4 regions of the Micromonospora sp. NPDC048887 genome follow, and region 4 is predicted to be linked to each of the others. Evidence: riboswitches for the same ligand, from Rfam matches in the RefSeq annotation. Region 4 holds a riboswitch; each other region holds the start of a gene.
What was found. Region 4 has a riboswitch for cyclic di-AMP ahead of AB0C17_RS18695 (hypothetical protein). Riboswitches for the same ligand answer to the same signal wherever they lie in the genome.

Region 1 (4,849 bases), on a different contig from region 4:
GCGGCGTCCGGCTACGTGCTGCGGCGGGACATGTCGAACGTGGACGAGGTGCTCACCGACCTGCTCGACGCCGACCCGAAGGCCGCGCAGCGCTGGGCCGCGCGGACGCGCTACCTGGGCGACTTCCCCGCCGACGCCTACGCCGAGGCGTTCCTCGCCGCCGCCCGCCGGGAGCTGGAACCCGGCTGGGCGGTCCCGGCGCCGCGCGCCGTGGTGTAGGCCAGGTCAGAGGTACGGGTCGAGCAGGGCGAGCACCGCCGCCGGGTCCTCGACGTGCGCGTTGTGGCCCAGCCCCGGCAGCGTGGCAACCGGCACGCCCAGTTCCTTGAGCTGCGCGTCGGTCACCATCGGGTCCAGCTCGCCCCGGGCCAGCAGCACCGGCACGTCGGTGGCGGCCAGCAGCGCCGGCAGCCGGGGCTCCCCGACCGCGAACGCGGCCGGGTCCATGGCGAGCCGCCAGCGGCCGTCCTCCCGCCGCAGCCCCGCCTCCACCACGGGATGGTCCGGGGCGAACAGTCCGGCCAGCCCTGATACCCGCAGGTAGCGCCGGGCCGCCTCGTCGCGGGTGGCGAACCAGGTGACCGGCCGGGCGGCCAGCTCCGCCGACTTCGCCAGCTCGGCCGGGGACCAGACCGCCTTGATGCCGAGGCCCACCACCGCGTCGATCGGAAGACCCCGCTGCCGGGCGGCGAGCGCCAGCGCCACCACCCCGCCGAGCGAGTGCCCCAGCAGCACGAGCCGGTCGTCGGGGCCGAGCCGGACCGGGCCGAGCCCGTCGGCCACGCGTTGGGCCAGGGCCTCGAACGAGTAGCCGTGCAGCGGCGGCGACCAGCCGTGACCGGCCAGATCGCTGGCGAGCCAGCGGCCGGGCCAGCGGCGCTCCAGCAGCGGCGCCCAGGGCAGCCACACCTCACCGGTGGCGCCCATGCCGTGCAGGAGAACCAGATGCCGGTCACCCGTCGTATCGCCCATTGGCGCAGTCTGCCACCGCCCGCCCCGCCCCCGCGACACCGAACCCACCCCACCTCGGTCCCGCCCCGCCCTCACCCCCGCCCGTCGATCTTGCAGTTGCGGCCCCGCCGATGCCCGTGTTGCCCCGCTATGGAAGGGCCGAAAGTGCAAGATCAACGAGGGCGGTGGTGGGACGGGGAAGGCCGGCACCCCCCGGGGGGTGCCGGCCTTCGGGTTTGCGGACGGGTCAGGCGGAGTAGCCGCGGCTGGCGATCCAGTGCGCCAGGTCGATCGTGGTGACCCAGTACGACGGCAGCGACGGGTCGGCCGAGTCGGCGATCCGCACCATCCGGCCGTCGTTCTTGTAGCCCACCACCGCGACGTAGTGGCCACCGGGGAACGAGTGCCAGCCGCCGTTGGTGTCGGTGACGGTGCCGGCGACGTTCGCCACGACCGCGCGGCCGTTGCTGATCGCCTCGACCACGTCGGCCTGGAGCCGGTCCATCTGAGCCGGGCTGGCGGAGCCGGCGGGAATCATGCGGGTCCGGTACGGGTTGCCCTTGACCTGCTGGTTGAGCACCCGGGTGGTGTCCTCGGCCGAGTTGGTGCCCATCTCGGTGGTGCCGAGCGGACCGGCGAGCGCGTCCTGGCTGCGCTCGATGCCGGCGGCGCTGAGCGCGTTGCGCACGGCGGCCGGGCCGCAGTAGAAGTAGTTGATCTGCGCCTGGTAGTCGTAGTCGAGCGACCTGCTCGACGGCGGCTTCGGCTTCGCCTTCGCCGTGGTGTCCGGGTCCGCCGCCGCCTTCGCCGACGCCGACGCGCTGGGCGACGCGCTCGGCGCGGCCGAGGCACTGGGCGACGCCTGCGGGACGGCGATCCGGGCCTCGCCGCGGCTGGCGGGCTGCTCGCCGAGGCGGGCGGCGCCGAGTTCGGCGACCGATGCGGTGTTCTCCTGGACCGGCGCGTCGTCACCGGCGGTGGCGACGGTGCCGGCACCGGCGGCCAGCACGAGCGCGGCGGCCGATCCGGCGATGATCTGGTACGGGCGTTCGGTGACGATCCGTCGTAGCTGACGCTTCAGGTGGTGCTTCACGAAATCCTCCACGGGGCGTGAGCGGCGCACGCCGGCCCGGCACGCGGAGGAACTCACGCGTGCTGGCGGGGCCGGATGGCCGGGGGATCGGGAACGCCCGTGACGCCGGGCGCCCAGGGGGGCGGTTGCGGTCGCGCGTCAGGCGAGCGCGGGCACCGCGTTGCCGTGGAGGCGGGGGGACGATCGGGGGGTGGGCACGAGGTCGGTACTCCTTCCGTGACCGCCGACCGGGTTAGCTGACGGATTCGGGCGGGAAGTACGCCCTACCACGGGCCGTGGGCCCGCGGATTCACCCCGATGTTGCTTATGGGTCCCCGGTTCGTGAGACACGATTAGGCGGGTCGGTGCGGCGTCGCCGTCGGCGATCGGTTACCGCATCGACGCGCCGACACTACCGGCCGGTATTGCCCCCTGCCAAACGTCCCGACCTGCGTAAACGTGATCTGCGGTAACGGATTTCGGAACAGCCGGTTACTGACTTCACTCGATGGGACAAGCGGTTTTCACGTCACCCGGCGGCGGAAAGCGGACAGACTGCGAGCAGCCGGCCCGCAGTCGCGTGACTCGATGGCCCGTTCTGCGCCCGGCGCCCGATTCGACGGCCCGGGTCCCCGGGCCCGCAAACATCGCGGGTAACGATTCGGTCGAGACGCCCGTCTCAGCCCACCCGGGCCGGACGCCACCTGGCACGCCGCACCGGCGCGGGCACCGGCAGCGGGTTCGTCGCGGCGCTCCGGTACGCCGGGGCGGGCCACAGCGCCGCGGTGGCCGCGTACGCCTCGGCGGCGAGCGTACGGGCGGCCTCGGCGGCCAGTTCCGCGTCCCGCCAGGACTGCCGCTCCCGCGCGGCGGCGCTCTCCCACCCGGCCCGGCGCCCGTCCCGGACGATGCGGGCCAGCACGATCTCCTGGTCGGCCGGGTGCCGGCGCGGATCCCAGCCGTTGCGGCGGGCCAGCACGTCGGCGAGCTGGCGGGCGCTCAGGTCGCCCCGCCAGTGCGCCGTCATGGCGGCGTGGCGCAGCCAGCGCTCCCGGGTCGCGTACTCCGCGGGGGTTCGGGGTGTGCGCGGGGCGGCCAGCGCGGCGGTGCCGGCCAGGCGTCGGGCGGCGGCGTCCGCCTCGTCGTACGCGGTCCACGCCCGGTCCGCCTCGTCCTGCGCGGCCAGCCACTGCTCCCGGCGGCGCCGGGCGGTCTGGGCGGCCCCGGCGGCGGCCACCGCCACCTCCTCGGCGTACCGGATCAGGTCGTCGCGGCGGGCGGCGTCGGCCGGTTCGGCGGCGGCCTCCGGCGCGGCGTCGCGGTCGGGCCGGGCCACGAGCGCGGCGAGCAGGCCGAGGGCGAGCAGCAGCAGGAAGGACCAGATGGCGGCGGCCTCGGGCACGGAGGTGAGGAAGTGGTACAGAGCGGTCTGCGACATGGTCGGCACCTCACGGGAAGGACCTGGCGGGAGGACCCGCACGACCTCGCCGGGCGCCGTTGGGCCGCCGTGGCGGGTGCGGGGATGACGTGCGGTGGGTGCGGTGAACGGGCGCGGCCCGTGGGTGGATCAGCGGGCGGGCGGTGCCCGCGGGCCGGCCGGCGCGGCGGTCCGGCCGGCCGGGACCGGCTGCGGGTCACCCGGGACCGCCACCCGGGCGGCGGGTGCCGGGCCACCGGCGGGACGGGCGTGCCACTCGGCCACGCGGTCGGCCTCCGGCCGTGCGGCAGCCGAGGCGCCCACGGCCGGGTACGCCGGGACGGCGACCGCCGGAGCCGGAGCGGCGGCGACACCGGACGGCAGCGCGGCGGCGCCGAACGAGCAGGCGACGACCACGGCGAGACTGGCGAACATCCGGGCGGCCCAGCGCGCCACCCACCACACGGGGCAGGTGAGCGCGATCGGAAGCACGGGTACAAATTACCGCCGATCCCCCACCAACGCACCGCCGCACGGCGTGTCGCGGATCAACCGGCCGACGTGTGCGCGTGTCAGTCCGGGCGACGCCGCCCGGCGTACTCGACGCCCTCGGCCGGACCGGTCCCGGACGTCGCGCCGCCGTCGGCGGCCGGGGTGGCGGCGGGCCCGCGCGGAGCCGGCACGGCCGGTGCGCGCGACGCCGCGCGGGCCCGGCGGGACGGGCCGAGCAGGCGCATCATCGGCACCTCCACCCAGCGGTGCAGCGCGGCGGCCAGCGCGAGCGTGACCACCAGGAAACCGAGCACCGCGAGCGGGCCGCGCCAGCCGGGCAGCCCGGTCCCCCAGTGCCCGGTCAGCCGCAGCACGGTGACCATGACCAGCACGTGGACCAGGTAGAAGGCGAACGAGACCTCACCGAGCCAGACCATCGCCCGGGACCGCCACGGGGTGGACCGGCCGCGCACGTCGGCGTCCGCCGCGGCGGCGATGACCAGCAGGTACGCCACGGCGAGCAGGGCGGCCCAGAACTCGGCCGGGATCCACATCGCGGCGACCACCCAGGTGGCGACGAAGATGCCGGTGGCGGCGGCGAGGTTGGGTCCGCGCCAGCGGTGCCGGCGCATCAGCTCGGCGGCGGCCACCCCCATCCAGAACTCCAGCGACCGGGTCACCGGGAAGATCTGGGTGAACCACCACCGCTGCTCCTCCGGCACCAGGTGCTGGCCGGGCCACAGCGCCAGGATGAGCAGCGGCGCCGCGACCAGCACGGTCCGCAGCGCCCCGGTACGGGCCCGGCGCAGCCACGGCACCACGAGCGGCAGGCACAGGTAGAACGCCAGCTCACAGGAGAGCGACCAGCTCACGTTGTTGACGCTGTAGAAGTAGCCGCCCAGCGGGATCCACGCCTG
Region 2 (4,849 bases), on a different contig from region 4:
GAGAGCAGGTGCTGCCACGCCTGGTCGGCGACCCGCTCGGCCTTGCCCCGGCGGTCCAGCAGGTTGGTTCCGAACATCGTTCTACCTCCTCGGGTGCCGAAGGCCGGCGGCCACTTCGGACTCCGGTGTCCATCCGGCGGTCACTGTCCCGGGCAGTGCCCCACCGGACCCGGCGGCAAACCACGCCCGGGTCATGGCGGGTGCGGCCGGTGAACGGGACGAAGCACCCGAACGCGCCGGGACGGGTGCGGACGGGACGTGCGTGCGCCAGCTACCCTGGTCCGCGGGATCGGCGGGCCCGCCCGGTCGCACGGTTGGCCGTGGCCCGCCACAGGGGGAAACTGGAACCCGGTGGTCCGGATTGGGTACGCCCAGGTGTGCCCAGTTCGCGAATTGCTCATCCCGGGGGGTGGCGACCGGGGCGTGGGAGGAATACTCTCGGTCGCGGCCCGCGTACTGATGAGGCGCCCGTCATGGGCGAGTGGAGGTGCTCGCGTGAGCCTGTCGATCGTGAAGTCGGTGCGGCCGGGTGGTGTCGTCGAGATCGCGCCCCGTGGGGAGATCGACGTCGACACCGCGTACGAGGTGCGGGAAGCGATCGCCGAGGTGCTCGCGAAGGCCCGCCCCGCGCGGATCGAGCTGAACATGCGGCTTGTCACGTTCATCGACTCGGTCGGCATCAGCGCCATGGTCGCCGGTTTCCAGACCTGCGAGGTCAGCGGCGTCAAGCTCGTGGTCACCGAGCCGAGCCGGTTCGTGCACCGGCAGCTCTGGGTGACCGGCCTGCTCGGCCTCTTCGGCGCGCCCGAGCCGTGGTTCGCCGACGACACCCCCGAGGTGCTGCCCGGCGCCTGAGCGCCGTTCGCACCCCCTGCGGCCAGGGGACCTTCTACCCGTTGCCAGTCCGGCGTCGGTACGGGACGATCGTGCGCGACGCACGACGGCGAGGGGGCCCGCTTGCAGAGCAGCGACAGCTTCAGCTACACCGTGCAGGCCCGGTGCAGCCGGGCCGAAGCGGTGGCCCTGCTAGGCGACCTGAGTCGCCAGGGTGAGCTGCATCCGCTGATCGTCCGGGTCCGGAAGCTGCCGGCCCGGCCCGGCGCGCTGGCCAGCTACGCGATCACCGACCGGCTGCAACTCGGCCCGCTGCACTTCCCGGTGACCTACCAGGCGGACGTGCTGATCGCGAGCGAGGACGAGGTGGTCACCGTCGCCCGGCAGCAGCCCGCGACGACCGTACGCAACCACACCCGGCTGCGCGACGAGGACGACGGCACGGTACGCGTCGAGGTGGAGATCACGCTCACCGCGCCGGCACCGCTGTTCGGGTACGCGTTCCGCCAGGCCCGGGCGGCTCACCTGGGCCTGGCGGCGCGTCTCGGAGCGACCCTGGAGGGCCGGCCGGCCTGATCCGGCCGGCCCCTTCCGGGCGCTCAGTACACCGACAGGTGCACGTGGTTGGTGTGGTCGCTGGACGGGTCGCCGTTGCCCCCGCTGTACGACTTCCACCCGCTGCTGGGCAGCCAGATCTGCTTGAACCAGATCACGTAGAGCACGGCGAGCGGGTCGGCGTTGCGCACGAAGTACGCGGCCAGGTTGTTGCCGTACGTCCGGTCGCCGCCGGAGGCCACGCCGCCGAAGCCGTTCTTCTGCGCGGCGAAGTCGCAGGCCCGCCCCTTCGGGTGCTCGCCCGAGCCGCTGGGCCGGTGGCACGAGACGTACCTGGTGAAGCCGGCCGCCTTCGCCTGTTGCAGCGCGTGCAGCGTGCGCGGGGTGATGCAGCCGTTGGCCGGGGTCGGGTCGTTGACGCTGCACGACTCCGGGGGCCAGGAGCCGTCCGAGTTGCGCGGCGCCGGCTTCGCGTTCTTGGTGGAGGTGCCCTGGACGCTGCCGCCGCTGCTGCTGCGCGTGGCGCGGTCGTTCGCCACCTCCAGGGCGCGCTCGGCCTGCTCCTTGCGCTTGGCCATCACCGTCACCTGCTTGCGCTGCTCGCGGATCTCGCCGTCGAGCTGGGCGCGGGTGCGGGTGGCCTGGTCCCGGGTGGCGATCAGGTCGCGCAGCGTACGGTCCTCGTGCGCGGCGACCTGCTCCAGCGCGGCGGCCCGGTCCATGAAGCCCTCCGGGCTGCTGCTGCCCAGCAGCGCCCCGGCGGTGCCCAGGCGGCCGTTGCGGTACGCCACGGCGGCGATCTCGCCGACCTTGGCGTCGCGTACGGCCAGCTCGGCGCCGACCGTCTTGAGCTGTTCGTTCAGTTGCTTCTGGCGGCTCACCGACCGGTTCAGCGCGGCCTTGGCCTCCAGCCAGCCCTTGCTGGCGGCGTCGAGCTGGGCACGCAGTTCGGGCGTGCCGCCCTCGTCGTCGCCGCCGGGCGCGGCGGCGAGCAGGCCGGTCGCCGGCCCCGCCGAGGCGGGGGAGACCGGAACAGTCGCGACGCCGAGGGCCAGCGTCGCGACGAGCAGGGCCGCCAACCGGGCGGCTGTCCGTCGTACAGGTGCCACGTGGGGCATTCACACGTCCTTCCGTCAACGCCGACCGGGTTAGCTGACGGGTTCGGGACGGAAGATCCCTACCGCTGACGCGGATGCACCCCACGTACGTGGTTCCCCGGCTCGTCCCTGCGGACGATTAGGCGACGGCCGCCCCACCGGGGCCGGTGGCGTCCGCGGGTGCGGCCGCGACCGACACTACCGGCGCTGCCCGGGCGTGGCTCGGTGGAGCAACGCCACCAGGTGGGGCAAAACCGGCATAAGACTACAACAGCCACAGTGATTTAAGTCTGCCCTAATCACCACTCGGTCTTCCCGCACACGCCGGCCGACGCTCCGGGTTCGACCTGCAACGTGGCGTGATCGATGGAGAAGTCCTCGTGCAGGGCGGCCCGCGCGGCGGCCAGCACCTGCCCCGGGTCCACGCCCGGGTCGGTGGTCAGGTGCGCCGAGGCCACCTCCATGCCCGAGGTGAGCGTCCACACGTGCAGGTCGTGCACCTCGGCCACGCCGGGTACGGCGGCCAGCCGGTCGTGCACGGCGGTCACCTGGAGGTGCTCCGGCGCGGCCTGCACCAGGATGCGCAGCGCGGCCCGGCCGAGCCGCCAGGTGCGCGGCAGGATGAACAGGCCGATCCCGACGGCTACCAGCGGATCGGCCCACCACCAGTCGGTCGCGGCGATGACCAGCGCGGCGGCGATCACGCCGAGCGAGCCGAGCAGATCGCCGAGCACCTCCAGGTACGCCCCGCGCAGGTTGATGCTCTCCTTCGCCCCGGCGCGCAGCAGCGCGAACGCGACGATGTTGGCGAGCAGGCCGAGCACCGCCACCACGAGCATCGGGCCGGCCAGCACCTCCGGCGGCTCGCCGAACCGGCGTACCGCCTCGACCAGGACGTAGAGCGCGACGGCGCCGAGCAGCACGGCGTTGGCCAGGGCGGCGAGCACCTCCAGCCGGTAGAGCCCGAACGTGCGCTGCGGGTCGGTGCCGGCGCGGCGGGCGGCGGTGATCGCGGCCAGTGCCATGCCGATGCCGAGGACGTCGGTGAACATGTGCCCGGCGTCGGAGAGCAGCGCGAGCGAGCCGGTGGTGAAGGCGGCCACCGCCTCGACCACCATCAGGACGGCGAGCAGCGCGAAGGCGGCCCAGAGGCGGCCCCGGTGGCGGTGTGCCGCGTTGGCCACCGCGCCGCTGTGGTCATGACCTGCGCCCACGCCAACACCCTTCCTGCCCCGTACCGGCCAGGCCCAATGTATGTTCACATCGCTATGTATGCAACTGAACTGTGGGTGACGTCAGGGGCGCGGACGGGTGTCCCTCAGAGCGGGTCGAGCGTGGTGAGGCGCTGGGTCGCCCGGGACAGCGCCACGTAGAGCGTGCGTACCCCCGAACCGGGGTCGGCCCGGATCTCACTCGGCGCCACCAGCACCACGCCGTCGTACTCCATGCCCTTCGCCTGGAGGCTGGTGACCACCTGGAGCCGGCTCGCGCCGAGCGCGCCCAGCCAGCCGGCCACCTCGTCCCGGCGCGGCACCGGCGTGATCACACCAACGGTGCCCTCCACCTGCGCGAGCAGCGCCTCGGCCGCCTCGACGGTGGCCGCCGGCAGGTCGGCGGCGGGCACCGTGCGCTCGACCGGCGGCACGCCGGTGGACCGCACCGCGTCGGGCAGCGGCAGGTCCGGGTAGAGCCGGCGGATCTCCGCCGCCGCCACCGCGAAGATCTCCGCCGAGTTGCGGTAGTTGGTGGTCAGCTCGTAGCGGTGCCGCTTGCGCCGGCCCAGCGCCTGGTCCCGGGCGCGGTCCAGCTCCTGCGGGTCGCCGGTCCAGGCGGTCTGCGCCGGATCGCCGACCACCGTCCAGGACGCCAGCCGCCCGCGCCGCCCGACCATCCGCCACTGCATCGGCGAGACGTCCTGCGACTCGTCCACCACCACGTGCGCGTAGTCGCGGTAGTCGTCCGGACGCTCCCGCGCCGCCGCGCGGGCGGCGCGCTGCCGGTCGGCGTACGTGCTCAGCTCGCGCACGCCACCGGCGAGCTGGTACGGGTCGCGCTTGGGCCGGGCCCGCTGCACCGGCTTGCCGAGCAGCGCGTCCAGCTCGTCGAGCAGCGCGATGTCCGCCACGGTCAGCCCGTCGGTCCCGAGTGTGCGGTACGCCTGCCCGAGCAGCCGGATCTCGGCCGAGGAGAGGATCCCCCCGGCGTAGCGGCGCAGCCGGTCCGGGCGGGCCAGCCAGTCCAGCACGTGCCGCGGGTGCAGCCGCGGCCACCACGCCTTGAGGAACTCGCGGAACTCCGGCCGCTCGATGATCTCGTCCTCGAACGCCGGCTGTTCCGGCAGCCGGCCCACCCGCAGCGTGCGG
Region 3 (4,849 bases), on a different contig from region 4:
CCGGGGACGGCAGGATCAGCACGTCGTCCAGGTTCACGAACATGATCCGGTGGCCGAACTGGACCTGCACGTAGCGGTTCTCGCCGCGTACCACGGTCCGGTCACCCGGGGCCGAACCGTCGAACGAGACGGCCCGGTAGTACTCGCCGGGCAGCACCCCGCCGACCGCGTACCGCTGGCCGGCGGCGAACGTGTACTGAAGCGGCGAGATGGTCTGGTACGGGATGGTGTCCGGGTAGGCGGCCTGCTCCGGGTAGGCCCGCCCGTACACCGGGATGGTGGCCTTGCCGGGCCGCGGGGTCACCACGAAGCCGGTGGCCCACTTCGCGGTCGGCGCGGAGGCCGGGTTGAGGAACCACGCCTTCTGGCCGAGATACCAGATCGCCGTCCAGTCACCCTGCCGGCCGGCGAGCGCGTACGTCTGACCGGCCGAGGCGCGGGCGCCGTGGTCGGAGATGTACATCGTGTCCGGCGTGCCGTCCGGGCGCAGCCCGAGGTCGTTGACGAGCGGGGCGTCCAGGCTCGGCGCGGTCCGCAGGATCACCGCCGAGGAGCCGCGCGACGGGCACGGCTCGGCCGGCGGCCTGGGCGTCGGGACGCCCGGCGGCTGCTGGTTGCAGCCGGTGAACGCCGGCCGGTTGGTGGCGAAGTCCGGGTCGATGGTGACCAGGCCGGTCCGCGCGGTGCCGGTGGTGCGGAACGGCGCCTTCATCAGGTCGAAGTAGTGCGACCAGTCCCAGTACGGTCCCGGGTCCCAGTGCATGCCGCCCACCGCGCCGGCGTTGATGCCGGGCACGTTGTCGTGGCCGATGATGTGCTGCCGGTCCATCGGGATGCCGAGCTTCAGCGCCAGGTGGCGCACCAGCTTGGCGGAGGTGCGGTACATCGCCTCGGTGTACCAGGTGCCCTGACCGGCGAAGCCCTCGTGCTCCAGGCCGATGGACTTCGCGTTGACGTACCAGTTGCCGGCGTGCCAGCCGACGTCCTTGGTCTTGATGTGCTGGGCGATGTAGCCGTCCACCGAGCGCAGCGTGTAGTGCCAGCCCAGGTAGTCGGCCCGCTTCACCAGGTCGACGCTCGGGCCGAAGTAGCCCTCGGTGTCGTGGATGACGATGTACTCGATCTTCTGCTGCTTCGGCCGGTCGCCAAGATCGTGGTTGCCGTAGTCACCCGGGTCGTCGCTGAGCTGCTCGTACGGCGCGGGGATCCACTCACAGGCCAGCCGCACCGGGCACTCCAGCCCGTCCGGCCGCTCGGCGTTACGCAAACCGAGCCGGGCCAGCCGGGAGCGGTCCGGCGTCGCGGCGGTGGCGGCGAGCGTGACCCGCTGGCCGTCGTCGGTGGTCCGGCTGGCGCCCTGGCCGAGCTGGTCGTACACCTCGTCGGCGAAGGCCGCCGCGCCGTCGGTGGTGTCCGCGCCGGAGTACCGGGCCACCGCGCCGTACCAGGCCGCCGGGTCGGTGCCGGCGCCGACCGGCCCGCCCAGAGCCTTCTGGTACGACGCCAGCAGCGCCGCGCCACCGCGGATGTTCGCGGCCGGGTCGGTCCGCAGCGTCCCGGCGTCGAGCCCGGTGAGCGCGGCGGCGGCGTCGAGTGTCTGGAGCGAGGCGGGCGGCAGCGGGGCCTCCCGCTCCGGCGTGGCGGCCGTGGCCGGGTCGAGCTTCAGCGGACGGGAGTCGTCGCCGCGCGGGTCCTCGTCCTCGTCCACGTGGGCGCTGCCCGGCATGGCCAGGATGTGCGCGGCGTCGGTCAGGTGCATCGGGCCGTAGCCGCCGCTGGTGCTCGGCTGCCCGGTGTGGGTGTCCCAGCGGGACTCCAGGTAGGAGACACCGAGCAGCACGTTCTGCGGGACGCCGTACTCGGCGGCCGCGGCGGCGTATTGTTGTTGCCTGTCGCTCGCGGGCGGGGACGTGTCCGGCGCGGCGGTCACCGGGCCGGTCGTCGCCAGCGCGGTGGCGGTGGCCACGGCGGCGGCGAGCAGTATCCGTCTGCCCGACGGCGGGGCGGAGAGGTGCATCGAACCTCCTGGACAGGGATGGGGGTCACTGCGTCTCCACCCTCACTCCGCACACCCGTGATGGTCAATACCTTTCCAGTAAGTAATCAGCCGTGAAAGAAAATTTCACCTCCGTCAGTGGTTCGCCGCCGGATCGCGTACGGAGTGTCACGTCGCTGGAAGTTGCGGATCGATAACGGTGGTCCCTACTCTGGTGAATCGTCGGCCGTACGTCTCACCGTCCAACCCGGTCGGTGACGGACCGGCACCGCCGAGTCGCCAGTGGGCGAGCCGGGGAACCAGGTACCTGGGGTGAATCCGCAGCGATGCGGTAGGGCGGCTCCCTTCCCGCCCGAATCCGTCAGCTAACCCGGTAGGCGGAACTGAAGAAGGAGTACGGACGCCGGTGGCACTCCATGCCCCGCGGCCGTCGTCGAGCCGGTCTGTCGACCGGTCCACGGCTGTGCCGCGTACCCGCTGGTCCCGCTTCACCACCGCCCTCGCCGCCCTGGTCGGCACCGCTGTCGTCCTGACCGGTGGCGCCACCGCGGCACACGCCGAACCCTCGGTCGCCGAGATCGAGGCCCAGATCGACCGCGACTGGAACAAGCTCGAACCGGTCATCGAACAGGTCAACGCCGTACGCGAACAGCTCGCCGCGCGGCGCGAGCAGGCCGACGCGCTCGGCCGGCAGATCGCACCCCTCCAGGCCCGGGTGGACGCCGCGCTCGGCCAGGTCGGCGGGCTCGCCGCCGACGCCTACAAGGGCGACAACCTCTCCACCGTCAACGCGCTGCTGGGCAGCCGCTCGCCGGGTGACCTGGTCAACGGCCTGGAACTGCTCGACCGCTTCGCGCACCGCCAGCACGAGCAGGTGCGCTCCGTCGCCGCGCTGCGCGACGAACTGGCGGCGAAGAAGAAGCCGCTGGACGAGATGATCGCCGGGCTGGCGCGCACCGAGGCCCAGCTCGCGGCGAAGAAGAAGCAGATCGACGCCGAGATCGCCCGGCTGCAGAAGCTGCGGCTCAAGGTGTACGGCAAGGGCGGCGGCGGCCCGCTGCGCCCGGCGCCCTGCCCGGCCGGCTACCCCGGTGGCGCGGCCGGTGCGGCGGTCAAGTTCGCCTGCGCCCAGATCGGCAAGATCTACGTCTGGGGCGCGGCCGGGCCGGACCACTTCGACTGCTCGGGCCTGACCCTGGCGGCGTGGGCCAAGGGCGGCGTGTCGCTGCCGCACAACGCACGCCAGCAGCACGGCGTGACGAAGCGGGTCAGCCGTGCCGAGCTGCGTGCCGGTGATCTCGTCTTCTACTACGGCGACCTGCACCACGTGGCGATGTACGTGGGCGACGGCTGGGTGGTGCACGCCTCCCAGTCGGGCAAGCCCATCACGATGAAGCGGGTCGACGACGGCGACATCAACAGCTACGGCCGGGTGTAAGGAAGGGCCCCCTCTTAACGCCTCCGGTAGAGGAGGGGGCCCTTCTTAACAACTGCGGGCGTCCGTCAGCGCGTCGGCCAGGTGCGCCAGCTCTGCCAGGACCGGCTCGGCGTCGGGCCGCGCTGCCCCTGGTAACGCGAGCCGTAGACGGCCGAGCCGTACGGGTGCTCGGCCGGCGAGGAGAGCCGGAAGATGCAGAGCTGGCCGATCTTCATGCCCGGCCAGAGCGTGATCGGCAGGTTCGCCACGTTCGACAGCTCCAGCGTGACGTGGCCGGAGAAGCCCGGGTCGATGAATCCGGCCGTCGAGTGGGTCAGCAGCCCCAGCCGCCCCAGGCTCGACTTGCCCTCCAGCCTCCCGGCGAGCTGGTCGCCCAGCGAGATCACCTCAAGCGTGGAGGCGAGCACGAACTCGCCCGGGTGCAGCACGAACGGCTGTCCCTCCGGCACCTCGACCATCGAGGTCAGGTCGTCCTGCTGCTTCGACGGGTCGATGTGTGTGTAGAGATGGTTGTTGAAGACCCGGAACAGCCGGTCCAGGCGTACGTCGATGCTCGACGGCTGCACCAGCGTCGGCTCGAAGGGCTCCAGCGCGAGCGTGCCGGCCTTGATCTCGGAGACCAGGTCGCGGTCGGAGAGCAGCATCCGAACACCATAGCGACCGGTATGGGTGACCTGCGTGTCGCACTACATCTTCGTACACGTGTTCGATAGAGTGTCCACATGGCTTCCTGGTCCGAATTCGCCGTCGACGAGCCCCGCCTCGCCGACGAGATCCGCCTCCTGATGCAGCAGTATGGGCCGGGCTTCGGCTACCTCGCCACGGTCCGCGCCGACGGCGGCCCCCGGGTCCACCCGGTCTCCCCGGTGATCACCGCCGACGGGCTCTGGTGCTTCGTCGTCGACTCGCCGAAGCGCCGCGACCTCGAACGCGACGGCCGTTATGCGCTGCACTCGTTCCCGCCGGAGGAGAGCGACGACGAGGCGTACATCGCGGGGCGCGCGCGGCAGGTGACCGACCCGGCCACGGTGACGCGGCTGGCCCGGATCGCCCGCGCGGCGCCACAGGGCGACTGGCGGCTGTTCGAGTTCACTGTCGAGGCGGCGATGCTGACCCGGCGCGACCCGGTGGCCCAGCCCGGCGCCGCCCCGCCGCAGGTGCGGGTGTGGCTCGATCCGCGCGGGGCCGAACCGGCCCGGCGTGACCCGGTCGCCGCCGAGGGCCTTCGCGGCCGGCACGGCTTCGACACCCGCCGCCCGGCCGCCTGACCCGGTCCACGACGAACGGTGCCGGCCCGTCCGAGGACAGGGCCGGCACCGGTGTACGCGGTACGACGGTCAGGCTGCGCGGTAGGCGTTCCACGCGGTGAGCATGCGGCTCGCCTGGCCAGCGGTGAACTGGTACATGCAGGAGTC
Region 4 (4,849 bases):
TGCTATGGCCACCGCCGCCACCTGCCGAATCGGCGCGGTCCGGAGGCGGGCGGCGACGGGAAAGTATGAAATGCGTATCACGAATCTTGACGGCTCCCGAGGGGCGTGTGAACGTTGGTCGCGAGGCCGTCCGGCCTGGTAGTTCCCTGGTAGACGAGGTGAGCGACATGACGCCGAGGACCCCGGAGCAGGCACTTGCCGAACTGCGTGCCGGTAATCACCGGTTCGTCACCGGCGTCCCCCAGCATCCGAATCAGGACGCCGGCCACCGGGCGGCTGTCGCCGACGGCCAGCACCCGTTCGCGGTGATCGTCGGCTGCTCCGACTCGCGGCTCGCCGCCGAGATCATCTTCGATCGCGGCCTCGGTGACCTCTTCGTGGTGCGTACCGCCGGGCACACCGCCGGGCCGGAGGTGCTCGGCAGCGTCGAGTACGCCGTCACCGTGCTGGGCACTCCGCTCGTGGTGGTGCTCGGGCACGACTCGTGCGGCGCGGTCCAGGCCGCCCGCGAGGGGGTCCGGACCGGCGCCGCCCCGGCCGGGCACCTGGGCGCGGTGGTGGACGCGGTCTCGCCCAGCCTGCTGCGCGCCGCCCGCCAGGGCGTCGAGGACCTCGACGGCATCATCGACGTGCACATCGCGCAGACCGTGGAGACGCTGCTGGCCCGGTCCACCGTGCTGGCCGAGCGGGTGGCGGCGGGGCGGTGCACGGTGGTCGGCATGTCGTACCGTCTCGCCGGCGGCGAGGTGCGGACCGTGGCGCAGGCCCCGGCCCCGCTGCCCGCCCCGGCGGCGCCCGCAGACCCGGCGCTGGCGAGCTGATCCACGGGAAGACGAAAGGGGCCGCCCGAGGGCGGCCCCTTCTTCGTGGTGTCCGGCGTCAGAGCAGCGACATGTGGACGTGGTCGGTGTGGTTCGACGGCCCGCTGTAGGAGCGCCAGCCGGTGGCCGGGAACCAGATCTGCCGGTTCCAGATGACGTAGTAGATGCCCAGCCGGTCGGCGTTGCGGATGAGGAAGGCGGCCACCTCGTTGCCGTACCTGCGGGTGTCATTGTTGTGCCAGGGTGCGAAGCCGCTGTTCTGCAGCGACCAGTCGCACGCCTTGCCCTTGGGGTGCTCCCACGGCCCGCCGGACCGGTAGCAGCCCACGAAGCGCTTGAAGCCCGCGCGCCGGACCTCCTTGTAGGCGTGCAGCGTGCGCGGCGTGACGCAGCCCGAGGTGGTCGGGTCGTCCTCGCTGCACGACTCGGCCTTCCACCCGCCGTCGGCGGTGCGGCCGGGGGCGATCTTGGCGACCGGTGAGGTGGCGGAGACCAGTCCGCCGGTGAAGCCGAGACCGCCGACCAGCTTCAGCGCGCGCTCGGCCTGCACCTTCTCGCGCTCCATCGCGTTCTTCTGCTTCTCCTGCTCGCGGACCTCGGCGTCCATCGCGATCTTGGCCTGCTCGGCGCGGGTCTTGACCGCGTTGATGGCGGCCAGGCGCTGCGCGTTGAGGAGGTTCAGCTCGTCCAGGGCGTTGACCCGGCGGACGAACGAGTCGGGGGAGTTGCTCTCCAGCAGCATCGCCATCGCGCCCATCCGGCCGGTCCGGTAGGACTGGGCGGCGAGCTGGTTGACCTGCGGGCTGAGCGCGTCGAGTTCGGCCTGTGCCGTCTTCACCTCGGCCGCCAGCCGCCGCTGGCGGTCCTGCGACTTGGCGAGCTTCGCCTTGGCCTGGAGGAAGTTCCGGTTGGCGGAGTCGATCGCCTCGGTGATGAGCGGCGGTTCGCCGTCCTCCTCGTGGCCCGAGGGGTTGCCGGGTGCCGCCGCGGCGGGGGCCGCGGTCGCCGGCGTCGGCCCGGCCAGCACGGCCAGTGAGGCCAGCACGGCCACCACGGGTGTCAGCCAGCGGCGCAGGGGTGCCGTCACAGTGTTCCCTTCCGTCGGCCGCCGACCGGGTTAGCTGACGGGTTCGGGACGGAAGTGGCCCCTACCGCTGTCGCGGATTCACCCCATGTACCTGGTTCCCCGGCTCGCCCGTGGGCGATTGGGCGGCGGCACCGCTGGCGCCGGTGCGCGCCTTCGGCGGTGACCGGCAGCGAGGTTACCCGACAGCACTCGTGAGGATCTACGTCCGGAAGCCGACCAATAGCGAGATTTCGCCGTGGCGCACCGTGACCAGCGTCGCGTTTGAAATCGATGGTCACGCTGCGGAGTCTCACCATGCGGCCTCCGTACTCCTTCCGCCGCCGAGCGCCTCCAGCGCGTCGTCCCGTCCGGCCGGCGGCCGGGGCGCGGGCGGCGCCGGCTCCGCGCCGCGCGGGCGCCGTCCGGCGGTGGTCACGATCGCGGCCAGGCCGGTGGTCAGCGGTACGGCGGCGATCAGGCCGAGCGTGGCCACCGCGCTGCGGACGATCTCCTGGGCGAGGAACTCGCTGGTGAGGATCTCGCTGACCGGGCGGGAGTCGGCGACCAGCAGGAGCAGCAGCGGCAGCGAGGCGCCCGCGTACGCCAGCACGATGGTGTTGACGGTGGACGCGATGTGGGCCCGGCCGACCCGGGTCGCCGCGCGGTAGAGCTGCCGCCGGGACAGCCCGGGGTTGGCGTGCGCCAGTTCGGTGACGGTGGCCGCCTGGGTGACTGTGACGTCGTCCAGCACGCCCAGCGAGCCGATGATGATGCCGGCCAGCAGCAGGCCGTGCAGGTCCACGTCGGCCTGGAACATGGACAGCGTGGTGGCGTCCTCGCTGCCGAAGCCGGTCAGGTGGGTGGCGGACGTGGCGAGCAGGCCGAGCACGCCGGTGATCACCAGGCTGCCCAGCGTGCCGAGCACCGCCACCGACGTCTGCGCGGTGATCCCGTGGGTCAGGTAGAGCACCACGAACATGATCAACGCGGCGCCGACGATGGCCACCAGCAGCGGCGGCTGGCCGGCGCCGATGCCTGGCAGCACGAAGCCGAGCAGGATGGCGAAGCTGGCCGCCAGGCCGGCGAGCGCGGCCAGCCCGCGCCAGCGGCCGAACGCCACGATCGCGGCGGCGAACAGCACCATCAGCCAGATCAGCGGTGTGCCGCGCTGGTGCTCGGCGATGTTGTAGGACTTCACCGCCGGGTCGGCCGGATCGGTCAGCTCGACCAGGACCACCTCGTCGCCGACCGCGACCCGGGGCGCGCCGGGCCCGGCCGGGATCGGCGTCTCGACCTGGCGGCCCGCGTCCGGGCCCTGCTCGGCGGTCACCGTCACGGTGCCGCAGGGGCCGCCCCCGCCGTCCGGGGCCTCCGGGGTCGGCGGGCAGGGCTCGGTGACCACCCGGGTCACCGTGCCGTGGTAGCGGGGGACGTCCGCGCCGCCGACCGGCTCCCGGTCCTGCCGGGGCCAGAGGACCAGCGCCGCGATCACGGTGAGTGCGAACAGCGGCACCACCACTGCGACGAGCAGCCGGCGTACGCCCGGCGGCGCGGCGGGTGCGGGGCGGGTGTGGTCGGCACCCACGGCGTCTCTCCCAACGGTCGGGGCGACGCCTGGTCCGCCGGACCGGTCTGGTCACCCGGGCGGCGCGGACGTGTCGACCACGTCCGGGTCGTCGCCCGGCCATGGTAGGCAGCCTGACCTCACCGGGACCGGTGACGCTCGCCTCGCGTGATCAGGCCAGACCGGCCCGGCGTCGCCGGTACTCGTCCTCGTCGATCTCGCCGCGCGCGTACCGCTCGTCCAGGATGCGCCGGGCCGTCGTCGGGCCCAGGTACTGGGGGCCGGTCCACCGCACGGCCGCCCAGACGAGCCCCGCCAGCACCGCGAGCACCAGCAGGGACCAGATCCACATCCAGCCCATCATCGGGCTCTGCCACATCATCGGGCCGCCCTCCGTCCGTCGCCGCGGGTCCGCCGGGGTCGGCCTGCCCGCCACTTCGACGGTACGACCGGCCCGACGCGTCGGCGCGGGTCGATGTGCCCGGTTCCGGGGGCCGGAGGTCCCCGCTCAGCCGCGCTTCATCAGGCGGCCGACGGCGGCCATCATCTCGGTCGCCATCTCGTCGGCCCGGCCCTCGGCGGCGCCCTCGTGCATGCAGTGCCGGGCGTGGCCGTCGAGCAGGCCGAGGCCGACCTTGTCCAGCGCCGCCTGGATGGCCGAGATCTGGGTGAGCACGTCGATGCAGTAGCGGTCGTCCTCGACCATCTTCTCGATGCCACGGACCTGACCCTCGATGCGGCGGAGCCGGGCGAGGAGTTGGTCCTTGCTGGCGGTGTAGCCCCGGGTCGGGCTGGACGGCGCGGTCATGGAACCGAGGATAGCGTACCCCTCGGGGGTATGCTAACGTCTCGAACGTACCCCTGGGGGGTATAAGATCGGAGGGCGAGATGGAGAGCACCTACCAGGTGAGCGGCATGACCTGCGGGCACTGCGTCAACTCGGTGAGCACCGAGCTGAGCGCGCTTCCGGGCGTCACCGACGTCCAGGTCGACCTGGCCGGCGGCCGGGTCACCGTCACCAGTCAGGACCCGCTGGACGTGGACGCGGTCCGCGCGGCGGTCGACGAGGCCGGCTACGACCTCGTCGGTGCGTGACGGGTCCGACGGACCCGCGGAAACCGAGGAGACACCAATGAACACGGCGACGAAGCTCAGTGGCTTCGCCCTCGGCCTCGTGGCGGTGTTCGGCGCGGCGTACGGGATCGGCAACCTGGCCGATCCCGTCACCCCGGCCGCCGAGACCCGCCACGACGACAGCGACAGCGACCACGGGGCCGGCGACGCCGGTCACGGCGACGAGAGCCAGGCGGGCGGCGCTTCCGCGCACCTGCCCGGCGGCCTGCTCGTCTCCGAACGCGGCTACACCTTCCAGCCCGCCGCCGCCCCGGCGGGGCAGTT

Region 1: another riboswitch for cyclic di-AMP. It lies ahead of AB0C17_RS08130 (C39 family peptidase); the one in region 4 lies ahead of AB0C17_RS18695 (hypothetical protein).
Region 2: another riboswitch for cyclic di-AMP. It lies ahead of AB0C17_RS04030 (hypothetical protein); the one in region 4 lies ahead of AB0C17_RS18695 (hypothetical protein).
Region 3: another riboswitch for cyclic di-AMP. It lies ahead of AB0C17_RS11375 (NlpC/P60 family protein); the one in region 4 lies ahead of AB0C17_RS18695 (hypothetical protein).

What each region holds. Positions count from the first base shown of each region.
Region 1 covers NZ_JBEZGA010000004.1:81,296-86,144, reverse strand. The annotation lists gene AB0C17_RS08140 (CDP-glycerol glycerophosphotransferase family protein) at 1-219, shown strand, start outside; gene AB0C17_RS08135 (alpha/beta hydrolase) at 226-972, opposite strand; gene AB0C17_RS08130 (C39 family peptidase) at 1,199-2,056, opposite strand; cyclic di-AMP (ydaO/yuaA leader) riboswitch at 2,251-2,393, opposite strand; gene AB0C17_RS08125 (hypothetical protein) at 2,703-3,461, opposite strand; gene AB0C17_RS08120 (hypothetical protein) at 3,591-3,932, opposite strand; gene AB0C17_RS08115 (acyltransferase) at 4,013-4,849, opposite strand, start outside.
Region 2 covers NZ_JBEZGA010000002.1:180,321-185,169, forward strand. The annotation lists gene AB0C17_RS04015 (hypothetical protein) at 1-77, opposite strand, end outside; gene AB0C17_RS04020 (STAS domain-containing protein) at 496-855, shown strand; gene AB0C17_RS04025 (SRPBCC family protein) at 958-1,410, shown strand; gene AB0C17_RS04030 (hypothetical protein) at 1,434-2,507, opposite strand; cyclic di-AMP (ydaO/yuaA leader) riboswitch at 2,512-2,642, opposite strand; gene AB0C17_RS04035 (cation diffusion facilitator family transporter) at 2,786-3,700, opposite strand; gene AB0C17_RS04040 (AAA family ATPase) at 3,805-4,849, opposite strand, start outside.
Region 3 covers NZ_JBEZGA010000005.1:317,211-322,059, reverse strand. The annotation lists gene AB0C17_RS11380 (peptidoglycan recognition family protein) at 1-2,017, opposite strand, end outside; cyclic di-AMP (ydaO/yuaA leader) riboswitch at 2,256-2,391, shown strand; gene AB0C17_RS11375 (NlpC/P60 family protein) at 2,403-3,434, shown strand; gene dcd (dCTP deaminase) at 3,500-4,078, opposite strand; gene AB0C17_RS11365 (pyridoxamine 5'-phosphate oxidase family protein) at 4,157-4,702, shown strand; gene AB0C17_RS11360 (zinc metalloprotease) at 4,772-4,849, opposite strand, start outside.
Region 4 covers NZ_JBEZGA010000011.1:145,104-149,952, reverse strand. The annotation lists gene AB0C17_RS18705 (helix-turn-helix domain-containing protein) at 1-1, opposite strand, end outside; gene AB0C17_RS18700 (carbonic anhydrase) at 168-821, shown strand; gene AB0C17_RS18695 (hypothetical protein) at 880-1,908, opposite strand; cyclic di-AMP (ydaO/yuaA leader) riboswitch at 1,912-2,043, opposite strand; gene AB0C17_RS18690 (YibE/F family protein) at 2,198-3,472, opposite strand; gene AB0C17_RS18685 (SHOCT domain-containing protein) at 3,624-3,803, opposite strand; gene AB0C17_RS18680 (metal-sensitive transcriptional regulator) at 3,960-4,259, opposite strand; gene AB0C17_RS18675 (heavy-metal-associated domain-containing protein) at 4,340-4,546, shown strand; gene AB0C17_RS18670 (hypothetical protein) at 4,584-4,849, shown strand, end outside.